3 regions of the Streptomyces sp. NPDC057950 genome follow, and region 3 is predicted to be linked to each of the others. Evidence: riboswitches for the same ligand, from Rfam matches in the RefSeq annotation. Region 3 holds a riboswitch; each other region holds the start of a gene.
What was found. Region 3 has a riboswitch for thiamine pyrophosphate ahead of thiC (phosphomethylpyrimidine synthase ThiC). Riboswitches for the same ligand answer to the same signal wherever they lie in the genome.

Region 1 (6,561 bases), on a different contig from region 3:
CAAGGAGGCCACCCTGCTGGGCCAGCCCTACGCGCTGGACCAGAAGAAGTCCGTCCAGCAGGTCCTGGACGAGGCCGGTGTCGCCCTGAAGCGCTTCGCGCGCATCAAGGTCGGCATCTGAGTCCGTACAGCGATCGACGCGCGACCCCTATAGGGTCGACAGCAGTCGTCCGCGTACGTCGGCACGCGCGTGTGCGTGCCGGACGACAGCAGATCTGACGAGGAGGCCATTGCCGAGCATGGGAGCCAACACCCCACCGGCAATGGCCTTCTTCGTATGTGCACCATGAGGAGATCTCCATGACCAGCACCCAGGCCGACAAAGGCGAGAAGACCGACGACGGCAAAGGCGCCGGACGCTTCATGCTGAAGCTTTCCGGTGAGGCGTTCGCCGGTGGCGGCGGACTGGGCGTCGATCCCGACGTGGTGCACAAGATCGCCCGCGAGATCGCGGCCGTCGTGCGCGGCGGCGCCCAGATCGCCGTCGTCATCGGCGGCGGCAACTTCTTCCGCGGCGCCGAACTCCAGCAGCGCGGCATGGACCGGGCACGCTCCGACTACATGGGCATGCTCGGCACGGTGATGAACTGCCTCGCCCTCCAGGACTTCCTGGAGAAGGAGGGCATCGACAGCCGCGTACAGACCGCCATCACCATGGGCCAGGTCGCCGAGCCGTACATCCCGCTGCGCGCCGTACGGCACCTGGAGAAGGGCCGTGTGGTCATCTTCGGCGCCGGTATGGGCATGCCCTACTTCTCCACCGACACCACGGCCGCCCAGCGTGCCCTGGAGATCGACGCCGAGGCCCTGCTGATGGGCAAGAACGGTGTCGACGGGGTCTACGACTCCGACCCCAAGACCCACCCCGAGGCCGTCAAGTTCGACTCGCTCAGCTACGGCGAGGTCATCACCCGCGACCTCAAGGTCGCCGACATGACCGCCATCACGCTGTGCCGTGACAACAAGCTGCCGATCCTGGTCTTCGAGCTCCTGGCGGAGGGCAATATCGCTCGGGCCGTCAAGGGTGAGAAGATCGGCACACTCGTGGGTGACCCGAGCGGCCGGGCCTGACCCGGGACGGACCCTGACCGGGGGATGGACAATGTCCTGCCGGTCCGGAACCGTGCAGGAACAAGACGCGACGCAGCCGGCTGCCACCCCGACGAGGAACAGCTGCCGGGCCTACTCAAGACACGCAGGAGCAAGTGGTGATCGAAGAGACCCTCCTCGAGGCCGAGGAGAAGATGGAGAAGGCCGTCGTGGTCGCCAAGGAGGACTTCGCCGCGATCCGCACCGGCCGTGCGCACCCGGCGATGTTCAACAAGATCGTGGCCGACTACTACGGCGCGCTGACGCCGATCAACCAGCTGGCCTCGTTCGCGGTCCCCGAACCGCGCATGGCCGTGGTCACCCCGTTCGACAAGAGCGCGCTGCGCAACATCGAACAGGCGATCCGCGACTCCGACCTGGGTGTCAACCCGAGCAATGACGGCAGCATCATCCGCGTGGTCTTCCCGGAGCTGACCCAGGAACGCCGCAAGGAGTTCATCAAGGTCGCCAAGACCAAGGGTGAGGACGCCAAGATCTCGATCCGCTCCGTGCGCCGCAAGGCGAAGGAGACCATCGACAAGCTGATCAAGGATGGCGAGGTCGGCGAGGACGAGGGCCGCCGTGCGGAGAAGGAGCTCGACGACACCACCGCGAAGTACGTCGCGCAGGTGGACGAGCTCCTGAAGCACAAGGAAGCGGAGCTGCTCGAGGTCTGATGAACGACTCTTCCTGGGGGGCACCGCCGCAAGCCGGGTACTGGGGGCCCTCCGACCAGGGGTCTGCCCAGGGGGCAGGCCCGGCGGGTCCCGCGTACGATGCGCATGACGCGCAGCACACTCGCCCCATGCCCATCGTGCCCGAGGGACCCGCTCACGGCGGAGACCAGGATGACGACCGGGGGGCCGCTCGGCTGAGCGGCCCCCCGGTTCGCGACGACAGACCGGCGGCGGGGTCCTACGGGAACCCGTCGCAGAAGCCGCAGGAGCCCATGCCCAGCGCCGCCCAGCAGCCCGCCCCCGCACCGAAGAAGAGTGCAGGTCGCGACCTCGGTGCTGCGATAGGGGTGGGCGTCGGGCTCGGTGCGGTGATCATCGCGTCGTTGTTCGTCGTCAAGGCCGTCTTCGTCGGTGTGGTCGCCGTCGCCGTGGTGGTGGGGCTGTGGGAGCTCACCTCGCGGCTCGAGGAACGCAAGGGCATCAAAGCGCCGCTCGTGCCACTGGCGGTCGGCGGTGCGGCCATGGTCGTCGCCGGCTATGTACGAGGTGCCGAGGGCGCGTGGGTGGCGATGGCACTCACGGCGCTGGCGGTACTGGTCTGGCGGATGACGGAACCGCCCGAGGGGTACCTCAAGGACGTCACGGCCGGCGTCTTCGCCGCCTTCTACGTGCCGTTCCTGGCGACCTTCGTGGCGATGATGCTGACCGCGGACGACGGTCCGCGCCGCGTTCTGACGTTCCTGCTCCTGACGGTCGTCAGCGACACCGGCGCGTACGCGATCGGCTGGCGCTTCGGCAAGCACAAGCTCGCGCCCCGCATCAGCCCCGGCAAGACCCGCGAGGGCCTGGTCGGAGCCGTCGTCTTCGCCATGGTCGGGGGCGCGCTGTGTCTGCAGTTCCTGATCGAGGACGGCACGTGGTGGCAGGGCCTGATCATCGGCCTCGCGGTCGCGGCCACCGCCACACTCGGTGACCTCGGCGAGTCCATGATCAAGCGGGACCTGGGCATCAAGGACATGGGCACACTGCTGCCGGGTCACGGCGGCATCATGGACCGCCTGGACTCGCTCCTGCCGACGGCACCCGTGGTCTGGCTCCTGTTGGTGATCTTCGTAGGGTCCGGCTGACCCGCGGACTTTCCGGTGAGGGGTCCGTCGTCCACAGGGCGACGGGCCCCTCACCGCATTGAGCGGCGCGATCCCGGATCCCGGGCCGAGGCCGCGTCCTCGGGGGCCGATGGACTCTCCACGGACCCGTCCGACGCGCGCGATTCCCGCGCGTCCGCCTTCGCCCACGGGCAGGTGACCGACCGAAGTCGACGGGCTGCACCCGTAGGTGACCACCCCCACCCCGCTCCGGCCCGGGACGGTCGTGTTGATCTGCGACACTGGAAGGGTTATGCCGAAGCCCGGAGAACTCACATTCGTCGCCCCCCGCGCAGCCAAGAAGCCGCCGCGGCACCTTGCCGACCTCACGCCCGCCGAGCGTAAAGAGGCGGTCGCCGCGATCGGGGAGAAGCCGTTTCGCGCCAAGCAGCTCTCGCAGCACTACTTCGCCCGGTTCGCGCACGACCCCGCGGAGTGGACGGACATCCCGGCCGCCGCGCGCGGCAAGCTCCAGGAAGCGCTGCTTCCCGAGCTGATGACCGTCGTGCGGCATCTGTCGACCGACCAGGAGACCACGCGCAAGACCCTGTGGCGGCTCTTCGACGGCACGCTCGTCGAGTCCGTGCTGATGCGCTACCCGGACCGGGTGACCATGTGCATCAGCTCCCAGGCGGGATGCGGGATGAACTGCCCGTTCTGCGCCACCGGCCAGGCCGGACTCGACCGGAACCTGTCGACCGGCGAGATCGTGCACCAGATCGTGGACGGCATGCGGGCGCTGCGGGACGGCGAGATCCCCGGAGGCCCGGCGCGGCTGAGCAACATCGTCTTCATGGGCATGGGCGAGCCGCTCGCCAACTACAAGCGGGTGGTAGGCGCCATCCGCGCACTCACCGACCCCGAGCCGGACGGCCTCGGGCTCTCCCAGCGCGGCATCACCGTGTCGACGGTGGGACTGGTCCCGGCCATCCACCGGTTCTCCGACGAGGGCTTCAAGTGCCGCCTCGCCATCTCCCTGCACGCGCCGGACGACGAGTTGCGCGACACCCTCGTCCCCGTGAACACGCGGTGGAAGGTGCGGGAGGTGCTCGACGCGGGCTGGGAGTACGCGGCCAAGTCGGGGCGCCGGCTCTCCATCGAGTACGCCCTCATCCGGGACATCAACGACCAGGCGTGGCGCGGTGACCGGCTCGGGCGGCTGCTCAGGGGCAAGCCCGTGCACGTCAACCTCATCCCGCTCAACCCGACCCCGGGCTCGAAGTGGACCGCCTCGCGACCCGAGGACGAGAAGGCGTTCGTCGAGGCCATCGCGGCCCACGGCGTGCCGGTCACCGTCCGGGACACCCGGGGCCAGGAGATCGACGGGGCGTGCGGCCAGCTCGCGGCGACCGAGCGGTAGTCTGACCCGGCACGTACATTTCCATATTCCGACATCTTCATATTCCGACAGGGGAGCGCCACAGCGCTGAGAGTGCGGCAGCCGGAGCACCGGTGGGCCGCAGACCCTCTGAACCTCGCCCAGGTCATTCTGGGTAGGAAGTTCGGGCATCACTCAAGCTGTTGCGCCCTGCCCGGGAACCGCCGAGTTCCCGGGCAGGGCCGCGTCTCTTCCTGGTCACCCCAGGAGGAATTCAGTGAGCACCAAGAAGAGGACGACCGCGGCCGTGGTCGTCGCACTGGGCCTCGTCACGCTGTCCGCGTGCGGCTCGTCCGGCTCCGGCGACAAGGCCGCCGGCCCCGGGACCGTGACCCTCGTCAGCCACGACTCCTTCGCCTACTCCAAGAGCGTGCTGCACGCCTTCGAGCAGGAGTCGGGCTACAAGGTCAGGATCCTCAAGGACGGAGACGCCGGCCAGGCCGTCAACAAGGCCATCCTGACCAAGGACAACCCGCAGGGGGACGTCTTCTTCGGCGTCGACAACACCCTGCTCTCCCGCGCGCTCGACAACGGGCTGTTCCAGCCGTACGAGCCCAAGGGCTCCGACCAGATCGTCCAGCGCTACCGGGTCGACGAGGGCAAGCACCGGGTCACGCCCATCGACTCCGGCGACATCTGCGTCAACTACGACAAGGCCTACTTCAGCAAGCATCACCTGGCGCCGCCCACCTCCTTCGACGACCTGATCAAGCCCGCGTACAAGAACCTCCTCGTCACCGAGAACGCGTCCACGTCCTCGCCCGGCCTCGGATTCCTGCTCGGGACCGCCGCGAAGTACGGGGACGCCGGGTGGCAGGACTACTGGAAGAAGCTCAAGGCCAACGGCGTGAAGGTGGTCGACGGCTGGGAGCAGGCCTACAACGACGAGTTCTCGGGGTCCGCGGGCGGCAAGAAGGCCAAGGCCGACCGGCCGCTGGTCGTCTCGTACGCCTCCTCCCCGCCCGCCGAGGTGATCTACGCCGACCCGAAGCCGAAGACCGCGCCGACCGGGGTCGCCGACGGCACCTGCTTCCGCCAGGTCGAGTACGCGGGGCTGCTGAGCAACGCGAAGAACACGAAGGGCGGCAAGGCGCTCCTCGACTTCCTGATCAGCTTCAGGTTCCAGGAGGACATGCCGCTGAACATGTTCGTGTACCCGGTCCGTGAGACCGCCAAGGTGCCCGAGGTGTTCGTGAAGTTCGGTCCGCAGGCCGAGCACCCCGAGACCCTGGCCCCGGCCGAGATCGCCAAGAACCGTGACCAGTGGGTCAAGTCGTGGACCTCGCTCGTACTGAAGTAGCCGAGGCGGCGCCCAGAAGGCGCGGGAGCGCGACGCGGCTGTGGCTCATGGCCCTGCCGGTCGTGTTCTTCGGCGTCTTCTTCGCCTACCCCGTCGCGGCGATCGTGGCCCGCGGTCTCGAGGCCGACGGGGTCTGGCGGCTCGGACGGATCGGTGAGGTGGTCGGCCGGTCCGACATCCGGCACGTGCTGTGGTTCACCACCTGGCAGGCGCTCGCCTCGACAGCGCTGACCCTGCTGATCGCGCTCCCCGGCGCCTACGTCTTCGCGCGCTTCGACTTCCGGGGCAAGCAGGTTCTGCGCGCGGTGGTGACCGTCCCGTTCGTGCTGCCCACCGTCGTCGTCGGTACGGCGTTCCTGGCGCTGATCGGCCGCGGCGGACTGCTGGACGGCCTGTGGGGTGTTCGGCTCGACACCACCGTCTGGGCGATCCTGCTCGCGCACGTCTTCTTCAACTACGCGGTGGTCGTCCGCACGGTCGGCGGGCTCTGGTCGCAGCTCGACCCGCGACAGGAGGAGGCCGCGCGCGTGCTCGGCGCCTCCCGGTTCGCGGCCTGGCGCACGGTGACGCTCCCGGCCCTGAGCCCCGCCGTCGCCGCCGCGGCGCTCATGGTCTTCCTCTTCACCTTCACCTCGTTCGGGGTGGTCCAGATCCTCGGCGGGCCGACCTTCTCCACCCTTGAGGTCGAGATCTACCGGCAGACCTCGGAGATCTTCGACCTCGCGACGGCGGCGGTGCTGACGATCATCCAGTTCGTGGCCGTCGGCGCGATCCTCGCCGTCCACGCGGGGACCGTACGCCGCCGGGAGACCGCCCTGCGTCTGGTCGCCCCTGAGACGACCGCCCGCCGGCCGCGCGGGGCCGGGCAGTGGGCGCTGCTCACGGGAGTGCTCGCGAGCATCGCGGTCCTGCTCGTGCTGCCGCTCGGAGTGCTGGTCCAGCGGTCCCTGGACACCCCCGGGGGCTTCGGGT
Region 2 (6,561 bases), on a different contig from region 3:
GTGGAACCGCGGCATGGGAGGGTGTCGTGGGTGGTGGTGTGTGTGCCGGTGCGGCACTCCCGGGACGGTTCGCGCCCGTGAGCGGCTCAAGGTGGCTGAGGATCTCTGACCGGGTAGAGATCGTATCCGGGCCACGGGTTTGGAGTCGCGGATCAGAATGATGGTGGGATGCCACAGGGCGCGAGCCCTGCGAGCGAGGGCGTCGGCCCGCCGGAGGGCGGCGGCGGTGCTCTCCTGGTCCCCGCTCCTTCCGCTGGACCGGACGCTCGGTCGGCCCCTCCCGGACACTCCGCCCCCGCCGACGGACCCGGTACGGACTGCGGACCCGGCACGCGCGTCGCACCCGTGTCCCGGGAGAGATACCGGCTACGCCTTGGCGCCCGCGGACCTGCTTCCCGCGGAGCGCGCGGCTCTGTTCCCCGTGGCGCCCGCGGCTCTGCTGCCCGTGGCGCCTGCGGCTCTGCTCCGCGTGGGGCCCGCTGCTCGGCTCCGCGTTTCCGGCGTGGCCCCGCTCCCCGTGTCGCGCGCCGGCCGGTCGGCGATGTCGGCCGGCCGTTCGCCACCCCCGTCGCGTGCCGACGACACCTTGCGCCATACGACCCGGAGTGCCCCAATGATCACACCCCCGCGCGCGGTGCGCGACCGCATCCTCTCCCTGTCGCCCACGGAACTACCCGCCTACGTATACGACTTGGCGGCTCTACGCGCCCACGCCACGTCCGTCAGAGCCGCCCTGCCCGATCGCGTCGAGCTGTACTACGCGGTCCAGGCCAACGGGGAACCGGAGATCCTGGCCGAGCTCGGCCCGTACGTCGACGGTTACAAGGTGTCCTCCGGCACCGAACTGGCCCACGTGGCCGAGGCCGCCGTGGACCGTCCGCGGGTCTTCGGCGGTACGGAGAAGACCCCGACGGAGCTGGCGGACGCGCTGGAGCGGGGCGTGACACGCTTCCAGGTCGAGAGCGAGTACGAGCTGTACATGCTGGCGGGGCTGGCCCAGCGGCACGCTCCGGACCGCCGGGTGGCGGTGCTGCCGCGGTTCGACCTCCCGGTGCCCGACGGTCTTCTCACGGCGGACGGCGGCGGGTCCGCCACCGCCTCCGGACTCGATCCCTCCCGGGCCGACACGATCGTCGGCCTGCTCACCGACGGCAGCTATCCGAACCTCGAACTACGAGGTGTCCACGCCCACTTGGCCAACGGCGTGCACGCCGAGGAACACCTGGCGCTGGCCGGGTCCGTCGTCGCCTGGACCCTGGAACTGGCCGCCCGCAACGGCCTTCGGCTCACCGAGGTGGACATCGGGGGCGGTATGGCGGTGGACTACGACCGCCCCGAACGCCGCTTCGACTGGCACGCGTACGGCGAGGGCCTCGCCCGGCTCGTCGCGGCCCACCCGGGGCTGACGCTGCGGATCGAGCCCGGTCGCGCGCTGACCGCGTACTGCGGCTGGTACGCGAGCGAGGTGCTGGACGTCGAGCACGGCTCCAGCGAGGACTTCGCCGTCATCCGTGGCGGCGCCGTCCACCTGCGCACCCCTGTGACCGGGCGCCACGACCAGCCCTGGTCCGTCCTCGAAGTGGAGCCATGGCCGTATTCCTGGCCGCGTCCCGTGGTGCGGAGGGAGCGTGCCACCCTCACCGGCCAGCTGAGCACGCCGAAGGACGTCCTGATCCGCGACGTCCGGGCCCAGGGCCTGCGGGCCGGTGACCGTGTGGTGTTCTCCCTCGCGGGCGCCTACACCTCGTCCGCCCCGCACCGGGCCCACACGCGCTATCCGGAACCAGGCTTCCACTTCCTGGACGCGAGCGCCGACGGCGACCGGTCCCGATGACCGATGATCGATGGCCGATGGCCGTGCGACGGAACACCAGGAGTTGCCGCCGGGGGCGCGGGGGCGCATCCTCGGACACGCCTGGCAGGATCGTGCGCCGGACCAGGAGAGTGGCATGACCGTCGAACCGACCGACTTCACGACAGACCTCCCGACCGCCTTCATGAACGAGTCCACGGCCGACTCCACGGCCGACTCCACGGCCGACGTCGTCGACGCCGTGTTCGCCGTCGGGCAGGGCCTGGTCCAGGAGGTCGCCGAGACCGACGATCCTTCCCTGCCAGGGGAGTTCGGCCTCTCGGCCCCTCTCCGGCTCGCCCGCTTCGACCTCGTACGGGAGCAGGCATGAGCGCCATGGACACCCCGCTCGACTTCGCGTACGAGACCCGGCCGGGCCGGGTCGTCTTCCGGCCCGGCGCCGCCGTGTCCGCGACCCCCGGCGAGGTCGCCCGGCTCGGTCTGCACCGGGTGCTGGTGGTCTGTGGCAGCCGGGGCGAGGTCACCGCCCGCGCGGTCGCCGACGCGCTGGGCGGCCAGTGCGCGGGGCTGCACGCCGAGGCCCGGATGCACGTACCCGCCGAGGTCGCCGCCCGCGCCGTCGAGGTGGCCCGCGAGATACGGGCCGACGGCTGCGTGGCGGTCGGCGGAGGCTCGGCGATCGGCCTCGGCAAGGCGATCGCGTTGCGCACCGGGCTGCCGCTGATCGCCGTGCCGTCCACCTACTCCGGCTCCGAGATGACTCCGGTGTGGGGTCTGACCGAGGACGGCGCCAAACGCACCGGACGCGACCTCGCCGTCCAGCCCCGAAGCGTCGTCTACGATCCCGAACTCACCCTCGGTCTCCCCGTTCCCCTCTCGGTGACCAGCGGTGTCAACGCCCTCGCGCACGCAGTCGAAGCCCTGTACGCGCCCGACGCCTCGCCCCTCGTCTCGCTCATGGCCGAGGAGGGGGTCCGGGCGATGACGGGGGCCCTGCCGGCCGTGGCCGCCGCACCCGGCGACCTCGCCGCGCGCAGCCGCGCCCTGTACGGCGCGTGGCTGTGCGGCGCCTGCCTCGGTGCCACCACCATGGGCCTGCACCACAAGCTGTGCCATGTCCTCGGCGGCACCTTCGGCCTGCCGCACGCCGAGACGCACACGGTGGTCCTGCCCTACGTCCTCGCCTACAACGCGTCCGCCGCGCCCCGGGCGATCGCCACGCTGTCCAGGGCGCTCGGCACGGACGACGTCCCGCGCGCCCTGCGGGAGCTCGCCAGGGGTCTGGGAGCGCCCAGCACCCTCGCCGAACTCGGCCTGGAGGAGGCCGACTTGGCGGAGGCCGCGGCGCAGGCCGCCGGTCAGGCGTACCCGAACCCCCGCCAGGTCACCGCGCACGGCGTGCTGGGCCTGCTGACAGCGGCGTACGAGGGCTGGGAGCCGCGCGTCGGCCCCTGAGAGCTGTCCCGCGACAACGCCGACGCACGGACTTCTCGCCCCCGGTCGCGCGGGTCCCCGCGCCCCTTGCCCGGGACGTACCGCGCCCCTTGCCCGGACGTACCGCGCCCCCTGCCTGGGCCGTGCGCGCGGGCCGGGCTATCCTGACGCCGAACCGGACACGGGGTGCCCCGCACGTGGGCTGAGATCACACCCGTCGAACCTGAACCAGTTAGGACTGGCGGAGGGATGTCTCATGTCGTTGCCGTATGCCCGTGGTGAAGTGGCCGTCGGGGGCCCGCAGGGCGTCTTCGACGGGCGGATGCCCGAGGCCCCCGGCGATCTGCGCGTCGAGGCGCGCGGCATCGCCCCGGTGCCGGAGGACCACCGCTACGGCGGCCCCGGCCGCCTCTTCACCGTGTGGTTCGCCCCCAACCTGACGATGACCGGCGTCTTCACCGGTACGGTCGGCATCGCGCTCGGCCTCGACTTCGCCACCGCGCTGACCGCCGTCGTGCTGGGCACCCTGCTGGGCGCGGTGCCGACGGCGTACCTCGGCACCTGGGGCAGCCAGACCGGCGCCGGACAGCTGCCGCTCGCCCGGCTCGCGTTCGGACGGGCCGTGCTGGTGCCGGGTGCGCTGCAGTGGCTGTCGTCGATCGCCTGGGACGCGCTGATCGGCCTGTTCGGCGGGGACGCGCTGGCGCAGTTGTGCGGCTGGCCGTTCTGGCTGGGTGTGCTGGTCATGATGGGCGCGCAGGGAGCGCTCGGCGTCCTCGGGTACGAGGTGATCCACCGGCTCCAGACCGTGATGACGTTCGCCCTCGCGGCCGCCTTCGCCGCGCTGACGGTGAAGCTCCTGAACGGCGACCACCCCGCCGCCACCGCCTCCGCGCACGGCGCAGACCGGGCCGGGGCCTTCGTCCTGACCTGCACCATCGCCCTCAGTCTGGCGCTGTCCTGGGCCCCCTACGCCAGCGACTTCAGCCGCTATCTGCCGCGTACGGCGTCCCGGCCGCGGATGTTCTGGTGCACGCTCGCCGGTGTCAGCGTGTCCTTCGTGGCCGTCCAGGCGCTCGGTCTGTGGGGCGCCTCCGTCTTCACCGACCAGACCGCCCGCGGCGTCGACACCCTGCTGGGCGGCGGTGTCCTCGGTGCCTTCGGGCTGCTCGCCGTGGCCCTGGCCGCCCTGAGCAGCAACGCCATGAACGACTACAGCGGCTCACTCGCCCTGCAGACCATGGGCGTACGCCTGCCGCGCCCGGCCGCCGCCGCGCTGGCGGCCGTACTCGGCTTCCCGCTCGTGCTGTGGATGCACGCCGCCGACACCACGACCCGGTTCCAGAACGTGCTGCTGCTCGTCGGCTACTGGATCCCCGGGTTCGTCGCGATCGTCGTCGTCGACTGGCTCGTCCGGGCCAGGGCGCGAGCCGGCGCGCCGGTCGATCTGTCCGCCGAGAGCGCCCGTCCGCGGCCGTGGTGGCCCGCGCTGGTGGCGTTCGTCGGTGCCTTCGCCGCGGCGGTGCCGTTCATGAGCACCAGCCTGTACGTCGGTCCGGTGGCGCGGGCCCTGCACGGTGCGGATCTCGCCTACGGGGTGGCGTTCCTCGCGGCCCTCGTGGTGTACGCGCCGCTACGGCTGCGCCGCTGACCACGGCCGCCGCCGGTCACGGGCCGCGTCGTCCCGCACCTCGCACTCGTCACCCGCCACGCCTCACCCGTCTCGCCTCACCCGCCACGCCTCACCGCCACGCCTCACCGTCTCGCCTCTCGTACGGAGCGAACCCGCCATGTCCTCGAACACCCCCGCCGCCCCGCCCCGCGTCCTGACCGTCGCCGGATCGGACTCGGGCGGCGGCGCCGGCATCCAGGCCGACCTCAAGACCATGCTGGCGCTCGGGGCGCACGGGATGAGCGTGCTGACCGCGGTCACCGCGCAGAACTCCCTCGGTGTGCAGGGAGTCTGGGAGCTTCCGGCCGAGGCGGTGCGCGCGCAGTACCGCAGCGTCGTGGACGACATCGGGGTGCAGGCGGTGAAGACCGGCATGCTCGGCTCCGCACTGCTCGTCGAGACCGTCGCCGAGCTGCTGTCGGACGTCGCCGCGCCCGTGGTGGTGGATCCGGTGAGTGTCTCCAAGCACGGTGACCGGCTGCTGGCCGACGACGCGCTGGACGCCGTACGGGCCGCGCTGCTGCCGCTCGCGACGGTGGCGACGCCGAATCTCGACGAGACCGCCGAGCTCACGGGGATCGAGGTGACGGGGGAGCGGGACATGTGCCTGGCCGCGGAACGGCTGTTGTCCCACGGTCCCCGCTGGGTCCTGGTGAAGGGCGGCCATCTGCCCGGCGAGGCCGCCGACCTGCTGACCGACGGGGCCGAACGGCTCTGGTTGCGGGCCCCGCGCCACGACAACCGGCACACCCACGGCACCGGCTGCACCCTGGCCTCGGCCATCGCGGTGGAACTGGCGCGCAGGCGGACGGTGCCGGAGGCGGTGGGACGGGCCAAGGAGTACGTCACGGGCGCGATCGCGGCGGGCTTCCCGCTCGGTTCCGGGCTCGGACCGGTCGACCACGGCTGGCGGACGCGCGCGGGGCGCTGAACGTCCGGGGGCCCGTGGACCCACCGGGCCCGTCGTCCTCCAGGCGCCGGTCCCACCGGGTTCCCACGGTACGCAGCGTGGCCCTTACCGGGTTCCCACGGTGCGCAGTGTCGCCAGGACCAGCGCCTGGGCGACGGCGACCGTCTCAGCGAGGGACACGTGCTCGTCGGGGCCGTGGGCCAGGCGTACGTCCCCGGGACCGTACTGGAGTGTCGCTATGCCCGCCCCGGCGTAGAGCCGCAGGTCGCTCCCGTAGGGGGCACCGCGTTCCCGGGCCGGGGGCGCGCCCGTGACGTCGGCGTGCGCGGTGCCGACCGTCTCGCGCAGGGGATGGCCGGCCGGGAGCCGCCCGCTGGCGAACTGGCCGCCGGGCCAGGAGACGACCGCGGGATGCCCGCGCAGCCACGGATCGGCCGCGCACGCCTCCGCCACACAGCGTTCGAACGCGGCGCGTGCCGCGGCCGGGTCCTCGCCGAGTTGCAGCCCGAGCCGGCCGTCGGCGACGAGCAGCCCCGGCACGCTGCTGGCCCAGTCCCCGGCCTGGAGCATTCCGACGGAGACGCTGTACGGGAAGGGGTACTCGGCCATCAGCGGATCGGGTGTCTCGCTGCGGGCGGCCTCCAGCCGGGCCAGGGCGGCGGCGATGGGGGCGTAGGCGTCGATGGCGCTCACCCCGGCGTCACGGGTGCTCGCGTGGGTGGACCGGCCGGG
Region 3 (6,561 bases):
TCCAGCACCCCGTAGTCGGACCGGCCCAGGCCCACGAACTGCCAGAAGATCGGCTCGTCCACCGCTTCCCGCAGTTCCCGCTCGATCTCGTTGTTGCGATAGACGCCACCGTCGGAGAAGAACAGCACCAGGGTGGGATCGGCGGCCGGATGCTCCCTGACATACGTACGCACTTCGGCGATCGCCTTCTGCTCCTCGTTCTGGATGCCGACCGTCCGCATGTCCACCTGCCCGGCCAGCAGCCCCTTCCGCGGCTTCCTGCTCCGTCGGAAGAGGCTCAGCTCACCGACCCGGACGTGGAGCTTGAGCCACTCGGGCAACTCGCCGAGGGTCAGATCCGGCAGCCGGGCCGCGTGGGAGGCGAACGTCCACGCCTGCATCGCGCCGTCGTCGTCCACCTGCGCGGCCACGGCGGCCATCCGCTCCACCACGTCGGCCACGACGCCCTTCGCGTAGAGGAAGGACATGGACCCGGACGCGTCCAGGATCAGCACCACACGTGCCGTGACACCCTCCGCTCCGTGCTTCCGCAGGCTGACCGCCACCTGTTCCTTGCGCAGGGAGAGCCGCTTGCGCATGTCCACGGGCAGCCGCTCCTCCCCCTTGCTCGGACGCGCCGCGGAGGCCGGGGGCGCCGGTGATGCCGAAGGTGCCGGGGGAGTCCGGGATGCCGGGGGAGCCGGAGGGGCCGGAGGGGCCGGAGGGGACGGAGGGGCAGGCACGGCGGCGGGCGGCGCCACCGGCGCCGAGGCGGGGAGGCCGGGCTCCTCGTCCACGCTGATGCCGAAGTCGGTGGCCAGACCCGCGAGCCCGGACGCGTACCCCTGTCCGATCGCCCGGAACTTCCACTGTCCGCCGCGCCGGTACAACTCGCCGCCGATGAACGCCGTCTCCGTCGTCGCCTCCATCTCGAAGCGCGCGAACTCCCGCCGCGTCCCGGCGTCGAGCAGCCGCAGGGTCAGCCCGGACAGCTGACCGAAGGTGCCGCCGTCGGCCGAGGCGCCCAGCACGACCCGCTCGATCTGCGGTTCCAGCGAGCGCAGGTCCACCTCGACCGTGTCGGTCGTGACACCGGCGTCCCGCCGCTTCCCCAGGTGGCGTACGGCACCGGAGGCGTGCCGGGGCTGGTTGTAGAAGACGAAGTCCCCGTCGTCCCGGACCCGACCGTCCGCACCGAGCAGCAGGGCCGAGGCGTCCGCGTCCGGCGCGCCGGGACCCCCCGTCCAGCCGAGCACGGCCCGTACGGCCCCGACGGCCACCGGAAGGTTGGCGCCCTTGCTCATGGGTGTCGATGTCATGGGCTCAGTCTGCCGACGGAACCCGGCCGTCCGCAGGGGGAGGTCCCGAGACATACCGGCCCGGCGGACGGTGCCGTCCTCCGCGGTCTTGGGGGAAGTGGTGCCCAGGGTGCGCCGGACCCTGGGCACCACTTCCCCGGAGCGTCGGTGCGTCAGTCCGCCAACGGCAGGTACACCCGGTTCCCGCCCGCCGCGAACTCCTTCGACTTCCGGAGCATCCCCTCGGCGATCTCCTCGGGCGAAGCCCCCTCGGCCGCGGAACCACCGAACTGCTCCGCGATGCTCTGGCTGATCTTCATGCTGCAGAACTTCGGGCCGCACATGGAGCAGAAATGCGCTGTCTTGGCGGGCTCGGCCGGCAGTGTCTCGTCGTGGAACTCACGTGCCGTGTCGGGGTCGAGGGCCAGGTTGAACTGGTCCTCCCAGCGGAATTCGAAGCGGGCGTCGGACAGCGCGCCGTCCCATTCCTGCGCGCCCGGGTGTCCCTTGGCGAGGTCCGCCGCGTGGGCGGCGATCTTGTAGGTGATGACGCCGGTTTTGACGTCGTCACGGTCGGGCAGGCCCAGGTGCTCCTTGGGCGTGACGTAGCAGAGCATGGCCGTGCCCCACCAGGCGATCATCGCGGCACCGATGCCGGAGGTGATGTGGTCGTACGCCGGCGCGACGTCCGTGGTCAGCGGGCCGAGCGTATAGAACGGAGCTTCATCGCAGATCTCCTGCTGAAGGTCGATGTTCTCCTTGATCTTGTGCATCGGGACATGTCCCGGGCCCTCGATCATCGTCTGTACGTGGAAACGCTTCGCGATCGTGTTGAGTTCCCCGAGCGTCCTCAACTCGGCGAACTGGGCGGCGTCGTTGGCGTCCGCGATCGAACCGGGCCGTAGCCCGTCGCCGAGCGAGTACGTGACGTCGTAGGCGGCGAGGATCTCGCAGAGCTCCTCGAAGTTCTCGTAGAGGAACGACTCCTTGTGGTGGGCCAGGCACCAGGCCGCCATGATCGAGCCGCCGCGCGAGACGATGCCGGTCTTGCGGTTGGCGGTGAGCGGTACGTACGGCAGCCGCACGCCCGCGTGGACCGTCATGTAGTCCACGCCCTGCTCGGCCTGTTCGATGACCGTGTCCTTGTAGATCTCCCAGGTCAGCTCCTCGGCGCGGCCGTCGACCTTCTCCAGCGCCTGGTAGAGGGGCACCGTGCCGATGGGAACGGGGGAGTTGCGCAGGACCCATTCCCGCGTGGTGTGGATGTTCCGGCCGGTGGACAGGTCCATGACCGTGTCGGCGCCCCAGCGGGTCGCCCAGGTCATCTTCTCGACCTCTTCCTCGATCGAGGAGGTCACCGCGGAGTTGCCGATGTTGGCGTTGACCTTCACCAGGAACCGCTTGCCGATGATCATCGGCTCGATCTCCGGGTGGTTGACGTTCGCGGGCAGCACCGCGCGGCCGGCGGCGATCTCCTCGCGGACGACCTCGGGGTCGACGTGCTCGCGGACCGCCACGAACTCCATCTCGGGGGTGATCTCGCCGCGGCGGGCGTACCCGAGCTGGGTGACCGCCTCTCCGGGGCGGCCCCGACGCGGCTGACGCGGCCGGCCCGGGAAGACCGCGTCGAGGTTGCGGAGGCCCCCGCGCGGCGACGTGTGCTTGATCCCGTCGTCCTCGGGGCGGACCGGACGGCCCGCGTACTCCTCGGTGTCACCCCTCGCGACGATCCAGTGCTCGCGCAACGGAGCGAGTCCCCTGCGTACGTCCGTGTCGACGGTCGGATCGGTGTACGGGCCGGAGGTGTCGTACAGCGTGACGGACTGACCGTTGGTGAGGTGCACCTGACGGACCGGCACCCGCAGGTCGGGGCGCGAACCCCCGACGTATGCCTTGTGCCACCCGATGGACTGCCCGGCCCCCGTGGGCTCTTCGCCCGGGGACACGGCCGACGGCTCGTCCGTCTGGCTGGAGGCAGGCGTGCGTACGTCCTTGTTGGTCATGAGACCTACTCCCTACGCCGGCATTACCCGGTAACAGGTTCAGCGGTCGACGCAGCGGTTTCCGTCCGCCGATGTTTCATGTGAAACATCGCTGAGACGGAGGTCAGCGCCCTCTCAGCCCGGTGCTCCGAGCTCCCGCGTGTGCAAAGGTGCTTCCACGCTAGCGTCATGTCTGGCGCGGTGAACAGAGGGCCCTCGCCGTTCTTGCGATGATCGGTCGGTGACCACGATGCAGCAACCCCCGTTCCCGCCGTCCGAGCCGCGGCGCGGCTCCGGTCCCGGCGACGGCCACGGGCAGGGGCAGGGGCACGGGCATGGACAGGGCTCCGGAAACGGCCGCGGGCACGCCCACGGGCCGGAGGGTGGCAATGGGCACGGACCCGGCCGCGGACACGGACCGGGCGGCGGCAACGGGTCGGGGGAGGGGCGCGGGCCGGACACCCATCTCGGGCCGGGGCACTCGCACAGCCACAGTCATGGCCCCGCCGCGCCCGTCTCCAAGCATCTGCGCAAGGTCATCGCGGCGGTGCTGATTCCCTTCGCCGCGGCGGTCGTCGTGGGTCTCGTGGTGCTCTGGCCCGGCGGCGCCCCGTCACACGAACGCACGGGTGTCGGCTTCGACCGGCAGAGCCAGCAGGCCACGGTCACCCAGGTCGTCCAGGTGGACTGCAAGTCGGTGAACGCCTCGGGGGACACCCCGACCGGCGACACCTCCACCGCCGAGGGTTCCTCCGCCCAGCGGCAGGCGACGGGCGAGTGCAAGAAGGCGACGGTCCGGGTGGACACCGGCAAGGACAAGGGGCGCACGTTCACGGAGATCGTCCAGCCCGACCAGTCACGGCAGTTGCACCAGGGCGAGAAGGTCGTGGTCGCGTACGAGCCCTCGGCGCCCAAGGATCTGCAGTACTCGGTCACCGACGTGAACCGGAAGTTCCCGATGGCGCTCCTCGCCGGGATCTTCGCACTGGCCGTCGTGGTGGTCGGCCGGATGCGTGGGCTCATGGCGCTGATCGCGTTGGCCGTCAGTTTCCTCATCCTGACGTTCTTCATCCTGCCCGCCATCCTGGAGGGGGCGAATCCGCTGGTCGTGGCGGTGGTCGGGGCGAGCGCCATCATGCTGATCGCGCTCTACATGTGCCACGGCCTGTCGGCCCGTACCTCGGTGGCCGTGCTCGGCACACTCCTCTCGCTGATCCTGATCGGTGTGCTCGGCTCGGTGTTCATCGGCTGGGCCGCCCTGACCGGCAACACCGACGACAACACCGGTCTGATCCACGGCCTGTATCCCTCCATCGACATGAGTGGTCTGCTGCTCGCGGGCGTGATCATCGGTTCGCTCGGTGTGCTCGACGATGTGACGGTGACGCAGACCTCGGCGGTCTGGGAGCTGCACGAGGCCAATCCCACCATGGGCTGGCGCGGCCTGTACCGCGCGGGTATCCGGATCGGCCGCGATCACATCGCGTCGGTCGTCAACACGCTCGTCCTGGCGTACGCGGGAGCCGCGCTGCCGCTGCTGTTGCTCTTCTCGATCGCGCAGAGCAGCGTCGGCGCGGTCGCCAACAGCGAACTGGTCGCCGAGGAGATCGTGCGGACCCTGGTCGGTTCGATCGGCCTGGTCGCCTCGGTCCCGGTCACCACCGCGCTGGCGGCCCTGGTGGTCTCCGCGGACCGCACCGGGACTCCGGGCGTCCCCACGACGGCCACAGGGCCCGTGGCGCCCGTACAGGAGCCCGTGGGGGCCCGGGGACCGGTCCGGGGCGGCAAGGGCCGTCGTCGCAAGCACTGAAGCCACCGCACGCCCGCCCCGGGCGTGCAGAAGCGTTCCTCCACGGAGTGAGGAAGCGTTCCTCCGCGAAGGTGCGGGAACGTTCAGCCCGCGCTCTGCTCCTCCGCGAGGATGCGGTCCAGCGCCTCGTCGAGATGGGTGTCGAAATCCGCGAGGGAACGCTCCTGCCCCAGCGGTACGAGCTTGTCGGTGCGGTCGAGGAAGGCCACCAACGGCGCCGCGCCGGACCGGAACAGAGCGTGGTCGCCGCCCACCTGAAGCCGGATCAGCACCTCCCCGAACGCGTCCGGATCGGCGGGCGCGATGTGCACATCGCCGTCGCCGCACGGCCGGCCCACGCCGTCGATCAGCAACTCCCGCCCGAAGGCCCAGGTCACGGGCGCGTCTCCGGGCAAGTGGAAGGTCAGCCGCACGGCGTACGGATCACAGGTCTCGTAGCGCAGCTCCACCGGGATGCGGAAGGACAGCTCCTCCGACACGAGGAAGCTCATCATGACCTCTGCCTGTACCGACTCGCGCATCGCCTACCCCGTCGTTTGCCGTCGACTGGCCAGGAATCGTCCCCCTGACACTGCTGGAATCTTGCTCAACGTACACAAGAGATCACAAGGAGTGAGTTTTCAGATGCTGATAGAGATCGCGAGTGTCCCCAGTAGTCTTCCGATCTCACCTTGCAATTGTCGTGCCGCCGGTAGCAGTCGATCGGCCTGGTGGACAGGGAGAGAAATGGCCATTGTCGCGGCGGTCGCACCCGCGGTGATGGGCAGTGCGGCACACACCGTGCCCAGCGCGTACTCCTGGCGCTCGGTGACGGGATCCATCCGTCCCGTCCGCTCCAGACGCCGCAGCAGGCCGGCGTTGTCGCGCACCGTGTACGGAGTGAGCGACTGCACCGGATAGCGGTCGAGGTGATCCCGGCGGGCCCTCTCGTCGAGCTGCGACAGCAGACACTTGCCGATCGCGTGGGCGTGCCCGGTCTCCCTGAAGTCGGCCCACTCCTCCACCGCCGGGTTCCCGGGGGTGTCCGCGACGCACATGACCTCGATCTCACCGTCGCGGTAGACCGCGTAGTACACGGGCGCACCGATCGCGTCGCGCCACCGGGCGAGCGCGTCGCTCAATGTGCTGCGACGTTTCTGCTGGGCTCCGCTGCTGCTCAGCCGCTCGGCGGCCTCGCCGAGGAAGAACAGGCCCTTCTCCCGGCACAGATAGCCCTCGTGGACCAGGGTGCGCAGCAGGTGGTAGGCCGTGGGCAACGCGAGTCCCGCCTCCCGGGCGAGCTGTTTCGCGGGGGCCCCGTGTTCGCGCGCGGCGACGGCCTCCAGGAGCCGCATCGCCCGTTGCACGGAGCCGATCAGGGTTGTCGGGTGAGATTCCGGGGGCGCGGTCTCCAGCCCGTCGGTGCGCGCGGCCGGCAGGGGGGCACGGATCTCCGCGGGTGAGGAACGCGGCTGGGCCGGCGGTGCGTAGGACGCGGCGGAGGCACTGGACC

Region 1: linked by a shared signal. The riboswitch ahead of ACFVTC_RS32885 (thiamine ABC transporter substrate binding subunit) and the one ahead of thiC (phosphomethylpyrimidine synthase ThiC) in region 3 are both predicted to bind thiamine pyrophosphate.
Region 2: linked by a shared signal. The riboswitch ahead of ACFVTC_RS11565 (purine-cytosine permease family protein) and the one ahead of thiC (phosphomethylpyrimidine synthase ThiC) in region 3 are both predicted to bind thiamine pyrophosphate.

What each region holds. Positions count from the first base shown of each region.
Region 1 is NZ_JBHVPP010000023.1:94,683-101,243, forward strand. It holds gene tsf (translation elongation factor Ts) at 1-121, shown strand, start outside; gene pyrH (UMP kinase) at 301-1,071, shown strand; gene frr (ribosome recycling factor) at 1,209-1,766, shown strand; gene ACFVTC_RS32875 (phosphatidate cytidylyltransferase) at 1,766-2,893, shown strand; gene rlmN (23S rRNA (adenine(2503)-C(2))-methyltransferase RlmN) at 3,165-4,271, shown strand; TPP riboswitch at 4,311-4,429, shown strand; gene ACFVTC_RS32885 (thiamine ABC transporter substrate binding subunit) at 4,507-5,589, shown strand; gene ACFVTC_RS32890 (ABC transporter permease) at 5,565-6,561, shown strand, end outside.
Region 2 is NZ_JBHVPP010000005.1:191,037-197,597, reverse strand. It holds gene ACFVTC_RS11580 (type III PLP-dependent enzyme) at 614-1,834, shown strand; gene ACFVTC_RS11575 (hypothetical protein) at 1,950-2,183, shown strand; gene ACFVTC_RS11570 (maleylacetate reductase) at 2,189-3,268, shown strand; TPP riboswitch at 3,420-3,514, shown strand; gene ACFVTC_RS11565 (purine-cytosine permease family protein) at 3,504-4,898, shown strand; gene thiD (bifunctional hydroxymethylpyrimidine kinase/phosphomethylpyrimidine kinase) at 5,038-5,850, shown strand; gene ACFVTC_RS11555 (ArgE/DapE family deacylase) at 5,935-6,561, opposite strand, start outside.
Region 3 is NZ_JBHVPP010000014.1:54,802-61,362, reverse strand. It holds gene ACFVTC_RS23200 (VWA domain-containing protein) at 1-1,298, opposite strand, end outside; gene thiC (phosphomethylpyrimidine synthase ThiC) at 1,451-3,280, opposite strand; TPP riboswitch at 3,273-3,429, opposite strand; gene ACFVTC_RS23190 (YibE/F family protein) at 3,501-5,069, shown strand; gene ACFVTC_RS23185 (SsgA family sporulation/cell division regulator) at 5,153-5,590, opposite strand; gene ACFVTC_RS23180 (IclR family transcriptional regulator) at 5,690-6,487, opposite strand.